2 regions of the Clostridium sp. D5 genome follow, and region 2 is predicted to be linked to the other one. Evidence: a T-box and tRNA genes for the amino acid it is inferred to sense, from the RefSeq annotation. Region 2 holds a T-box; the other holds one or more tRNA genes.

Region 1 (3,325 bases), 450 kb from region 2:
GAGTCAAGAAACTCCTGACAGGGAATATGCCTGACAGGACAGGCAGTTAATTATATGGGCAGATATGTGTTATACAAACAAAAAGTAACCAGCCGGTAAAGGTGTGGTTACTTTTTAATCTTACGTTATCTTTCTCTCTTTAATATTGCAGTAATTAGAAAATGATCGAACAGCAGGAAAGACAGATGGCTGGTAAATAAGTAAAATTTCGTAATACCCGCAGTCATTCTGCTGCTTTTGTGTTTATCTTATTCGGTGATGAATTCCTTTCTCGTCTTATACGCCGCGATGAGAAATGTAGAGGCACACATCGTGCCTGTTTTTACCGTATATGCATTAACGATGCTTATCTCCCGGCAATTTATCGGCAGAATGGCAGATAAGTATGGGACGGTACCGGTTGCAATACCATCGATGGTTTGCTTTGCCGTATCTTCCACCGCACTCGGTGTCAGTGTATGTTTCCGCGGATATATAAAACGGATAGAAACATACGATCAGGGACTTTAAAAACTGGCAGCTATCCACTTTCCTCTTACGATTCATGGCAGTATGGACATTTACTAACAACCAGGAGCTTAAGCCCTATACGCTTTCCACATTTGACGCAGCACCATCCTTCAGAAAATAACATGCTTATTAACAGGAGTGTGATCCAGAAAATACAATTAGCAAATATTATAATAGAGTATCGTCCCCGCCCAAAGATTCCAAAACGCTCCAGAATAAAAGTACATACAGCTCCTGTAACGAACAATCTGTTTAATGTACAGCGGGTTATAAATTTTAATTTTTTAGAAGATTCAACAAAATCTTTATAAAAACCCGCTAATAACATTTGGGTAATAATAATTGCTATATCAATTTTCGTCCAGCTATGCATCACTCCCTGCCTTTCTGTAAATGCTTTTACTGAGCATACAGACACTGCCATTCACATTAAATCTGCGTTAGAGCAAGCTTAGCATACTGGCAAAAATACTGCCAGCATATTTCAGTTAAAAATATGTAAAAATAAGGCACTGTATATTTATATTTTAATATACAGTGCCGATAAACAAGAGCTATTTATTGGGGCACAACCTCTTGTGTCAGGTTGTCAGCGTTAAATTTTCTATTAGTGATAATTAGAACTTGCTATCATACAGGCCATCACAACAGCCATAATGTCGCTGACATAGTTTATCATATCCGCCAGCTGTTTGTTTTGAGGATTCTTCTTCATTTCTTTACTCTTAGCCTTCAATTCATCAATTGATCTGCTTTTATTTAATTAATTTCAATGTTTTATATAACCCGTTTAGCACAATATCCTGATAATAGTTACGATGCCACATAAAACACAGTCTACCAATGGAGTGTTAGAATATCCCCCAAAAGAGAGTAATCCTCCGGATAAAGCTGGGGTATAAATACAAAAAGAAAATACCGGAATTCCTGTCTTACATGGAATTCCGGTATCTTACTCAACCAATCGGAGTGACGTGATTCGAACACGCGACCTCTACGTCCCGAACGTAGCGCTCTACCAAGCTGAGCCACACTCCGATATGTATAAACTTGTGCTTCTCTTAAAGAGAAAATTAAGAATCTGCTTTCGCAGATTCTCAACTACGGATGAAGGACTCGAACCTTCACAAACAGAGTCAGAGTCTGTTGTGCTGCCATTACACCAATCCGCATCATCATGTCTTGTCCTTGTCAGACGCAACATGGTTATTATATCAGACTCGCGGAAAAAATCAAGCCCTTTTTTTAATTTCCATCAAAAAATGTTTTAAAGCATATTTTTCTGAATATTCTGAATATGGAGCTCATAGGGGTCAGACCCCTTTGCAGAAGGGTCTGACCCCTATGAGCATGCCCCCCATAAATATACTACATTACTTTGATTCTTTCTATAGCCTCCAGTGTTTTTTCATAGCTGCCAAATGCAGTAAGTCGGAAATACCCTTCCCCGCTTGGGCCAAATCCTGATCCTGGTGTTCCGACTACATTCGCGTTCTCGAGCAGATGATCGAAGAAGTCCCAGGAGGTCATTCCCTTCGGGGTCTGCAGCCAGATATATGGTGCGTTCACGCCTCCGGACACGGTATAACCGGCATCCTTCAGGCCTTCATATATAACTTTAGCATTATTCATATAGTATGCCACCTGTTTTTTCAGCTGTTCTTTGCCTGCTTCAGTATATACAGCTTCCCCGGCACGCTGTACGATGTACGGGGCTCCGTTGTATTTTGTGCCGTGGCGTCTTGCCCACAGGGAATGCAGAGTTACTTCACCGCATTTTATGTCTTTCGGTATGATTGCCGCCCCAAGACGCACTCCGGTGAATCCGGCATTTTTTGAAAAGCTTCTCAGCTCAATGGCACAGGTTCTTGCCCCTTCACATTCATAGATGGTATGCGGTACGTCCTTTTCGGAAATATAGGCCTCATAGGCCGCATCATATATAATGACCGCGCCCACTTTGTTTGCATAATCCACCCATTCCTGGAGCTGTGCCCGGGTAATAGTTGAGCCGGTGGGATTGTTCGGGAAACACAGATAGATGATGTCAGGTGTCTCTTTCGGAAGTTCCGGCGCAAAGTTTGTTTCGGCGGTGCACGGCATGTAGATCACATCGCTCCATGTCTCTGTCTTCACGTCATAGGTCCCGGTCCGTCCGGCCATGACATTAGTGTCCACGTAGACCGGATATACCGGGTCGCATACAGCGATCTTGTTGTCTGTGCTGAAAATCTCCTGGATATTTCCGGAATCGCATTTGGCTCCGTCTGAGATGAATACTTCATCCGCAGAAATATCACAGCCGCGGGCCTGATAGTCATTATCAGCCATAGCGCTGCGTAAAAATTCGTAACCCAGATCAGGGGCATATCCGTGAAATGTCTCTGCTTCGCTCATCTCGTCCACTGCACTGTGCAGGGATTCGATGATGGCCGGTGCCAGCGGCTGCGTAACATCCCCGATACCCAGGCGTATAATCGCTTTGTCCGGATGTTCGGCGGTATAGGCATTCACCTTTTTCGCTATTGTAGAAAACAGATAGCTTCCCGGTAATTTCAAATAGTTGTCGTTTATTTTGAACATTCTAATTCTCCTTTGATGATTGGTTCCATTCCCCGTCGAATACGACCTCAGCGGGGCCTGTCATATATACGGTATCTTTTTCTCTGTCCCATTTGATCAGCAGATCACCGCCCAGCAGCCTGACCGTCACCTCGTCTTCTGTAAGGCCATTTAAGATACTGGAGACGGCCACTGCACATGCACCTGTGCCGCAGGCCAGTGTTTCCCCTGAACCCCTCTCCCACACACGCAT
Region 2 (3,325 bases):
GCCCAGCCGGTACAGGGCGCGAATATTATTTCGTCCAAGAGTGAGATCGAGAAAACTCTGGAAACATTAAATGCAGCGTTTGAGAAACTGCTGGACAGTCTGTTCCAGGATACGGCATGGAATGTTTCAGCCGACATATCCGTTCTGAACACCATGCTGGCCCAGGAAGGACTTACAAAGGATGACTTTAAAAAATAGTAAGTTGCGAAAGAACCCCGCCAACAATTTTTAATGCATCGCACGTAAGTGACCAAAGCACGGTCACTAAGTGCTCATAGCTATAAAAAATAAGAGAGGTTAGATTCAGACTTACCAGATGGAGGAAGTAAAATGAACAACGAATTTGAAGGATTTGCAGCAACCCCTGAACTGACCCTGGAACCATTTCAGGAACAAAAACAGGTTGTAGAGACTGTGGAGAAGGAAGAAGTTGTTTTCGACGACAACATTCTGACAGAAGAAGAGAGAAGGGCTGTCGAAAATTTTGCCAATCAGATCGACCTGACCAACTCTTCCGTGATTCTTCAGTATGGGGCAGGCACACAGAAGAAGATGGCGGACTTTTCTGAGACAGCGCTGGAGAATGTAAAGACAAAAGATCTGGGAGAGATCGGAGATCTTCTGTCTGGTGTAGTGAAAGAGCTGAAGGATTTTGATGAAGAAGAAGAAAAGGGATTTTTGGGCATATTTAAGAAGACTTCCAATAAGATAACCGCTATGAAGTCAAAGTATGCGAAGGCGGAGACCAATATCAACCAGATATGTAAAGTTCTGGAAAACCATCAGGTACAGCTGTTAAAAGACATTGCGATACTGGATAAGATGTATGAAGTGAATCTTACCTATTTTAAAGAACTGTCCATGTATATACTGGCAGGCAAGAAAAAGCTTCAGGAGATCCGCACTACGAAACTGCCGGAGCTGCTGAACAAGGCGCAGAGAGATGGGCTGCCAGAAGATGCACAGGCAGCGAGAGATCTGGACTCTATGTGCAACCGGTTTGAAAAGAAAATACATGATCTGGAGCTGACACGTACAATTTCTATCCAGACTGCGCCGCAGATCCGGCTCGTACAGGGGAACGATACTCTTATGGTAGAGAAAATCCAGTCTACGATTGTAAATACCATTCCGCTGTGGAAGAGCCAGATGGTACTTGCACTTGGTGTGGAACATTCAGCGCAGGCAGCAGCGGCCCAACGTGAAGTGACAGATATGACGAATCAGCTGCTGCGTAAGAATGCAGAGAAACTAAAAATGGCAACTATTGAAACTGCAAAAGAGTCGGAGCGCGGCATTGTGGATATTGAAACCCTCAAGATGACGAATGAATCCCTGATCTCTACTCTGGACGAGGTAATGCATATCCAGCAGGAGGGGCGGCAGAAACGCCGGGAGGCGGAACAGGAGATGCTGCGGCTGGAAGGCGAACTGAAACAGAAGCTGATGCAGGTACAGGGTTAACATTTTGTCTGAAAAGAGTACGGGACGCCGTGGAAAGAAAAACGGCAGTATGCAGATCCAGGATTTGAGATATTTTATCCTGAGTTTTTCAAAAGAGAGCGCCTTGACAAAAAGGGCTTTTTCGAGTAGAATCACAGTTACTACAGGCGATGAACGGGATTAGTATATGCACGAAATGTCACAGAGAGGAAGCAATCAGGTGCGAGGCTTCTGCAGGAAATGCATAGAACCGGCCCGGGAGCTGCTGTGTGAAAACACGGCGTAGAACCGGCGTTAACGGTGTATGAGTGAACTGTGTCAGGGGATGCAGTTAATTAGGGTGGTACCGCCGAGACTTTCGGTCCCTTTTTGGAAGGGAAGAAGGTCCCGGCGTTTTTGTATATATTTATATGCTAAGAGGCGTTTCGGCTATAATCGGGCATACTGCAGCCGGGACAGATTACTTCCATTATATCAAATACGGGGCAGGGGCCCTGGAGAATGAAAAAGGAGACATAATAATGGCAAAGGAAAAGAAACTGGTAGAATCGATCACATCAAGAGACGAGGACTTTGCACAGTGGTATACGGATGTGGTCCGTGAGGCAAAACTGTGCGACTATTCAGGCGTAAAAGGCTGTCTGAATTATCTGCCCAACGGATATGCAATCTGGGAAAATATTCAGAGCGACCTTGACAAACGTTTTAAAGATACGGGGGTAGAAAATGTTTATCTTCCGGTACTGATTCCGGAGGCGCTGCTCCAGAAAGAATCCGACCATATAGAGGGATTTGCTCCGGAGGTAGCCTGGGTGACGCACGGCGGGCTGGAGAGACTGCAGGAAAGATTCTGCATCCGCCCTACTTCTGAGACGTTGTTCTGCGACCTGTGGAGTAAGACAGTGCAGTCCTACAGAGATCTGCCGAAGGTATGGAACCAGTGGTGCTCTGTACTGCGCTGGGAAAAGACGACGAGACCGTTTTTACGTTCCAGAGAATTCCTGTGGCAGGAAGGTCATACAATCCACGCAACTTACGAAGAGGCGGAGCAGAGAACTCTGACCATGCGCGACGTATACAGAGACTTCATCCAGGATGATCTGGCGATTCCGCTGCTTTCCGGACGGAAGACAGAGAGCGAAAAGTTTGCAGGTGCACAGGACACATACACAGTGGAAGCACTGATGCATGACGGAAAAGCGCTGCAGTCTGCTACAAGCCATTTCTTCGGAAGCTCATTCCCGGATGCATTTGATATTAAATATGCAGATAAGAACAACGAGCTGCACAGCGTATATGAGACATCATGGGGACTCTCAACCAGAATTATCGGCGCTATTATCATGGTACACGGTGATGACAGTGGTCTGGTACTGCCGCCGCGAATTGCACCTGTGCAAACTAGAGTGATTCCGATTGCACAGCACAAAGAGGGCGTCCTGGATAAAGCGAATGAACTGCTTGATGTACTGAAGGCAGCAGGCTACAAAGCCAAAATAGACGATTCAGAAAAGAGTCCCGGATGGAAATTCAGCGAGCAGGAGATGCTTGGAATCCCGACCAGAATTGAAATCGGGCCAAAAGACATTGAAAACAACCAGGTAGTAGTAGTCCGCCGCGATACAAGAGAAAAGATCGTCGTATCCATAGATGAGATTACAACAAAACTGGGTGAAATCCTGGAAACAATTCAGAAAGAGATGTTTGACAAAGCAAAAGCATTCCTGGATTCCCACATTGACAGTGCGGTGACCATGGAAGAGATGAACGAAAAGTTCCAGGAAAACCGTGGATTCATCAAAGCAATGTGGTGCGGTGATGAAGCATGTGAAGACGATATCAAAACCCAGACCGGAGGCGCATCATCCAGATGTATTCCGGA

The links. The T-box of region 2 lies ahead of proS (proline--tRNA ligase). A T-box ahead of a tRNA ligase gene usually reads a tRNA of that ligase, here a tRNA-Pro.
Positions count from the first base shown of each region.
Region 1: it has a tRNA-Pro gene. The T-box ahead of proS (proline--tRNA ligase) is inferred to sense a tRNA for this amino acid. The anticodon was not compared.

Region 1 covers NZ_GL870809.1:823,988-827,312, reverse strand. Annotated here, with positions in the region: gene HMPREF0240_RS03605 (FadR/GntR family transcriptional regulator) at 1-50, shown strand, start outside; gene HMPREF0240_RS03600 (hypothetical protein) at 313-510, shown strand; tRNA gene HMPREF0240_RS03595 (tRNA-Pro) at 1,475-1,548, opposite strand; tRNA gene HMPREF0240_RS03590 (tRNA-Gln) at 1,612-1,682, opposite strand; gene HMPREF0240_RS03585 (LL-diaminopimelate aminotransferase) at 1,879-3,093, opposite strand; gene dapF (diaminopimelate epimerase) at 3,095-3,325, opposite strand, start outside.
Region 2 covers NZ_GL870809.1:373,041-376,365, forward strand. Annotated here, with positions in the region: gene HMPREF0240_RS01540 (5-bromo-4-chloroindolyl phosphate hydrolysis family protein) at 1-198, shown strand, start outside; gene HMPREF0240_RS01545 (toxic anion resistance protein) at 331-1,464, shown strand; T-box leader at 1,605-1,813, shown strand; gene proS (proline--tRNA ligase) at 1,965-3,325, shown strand, end outside.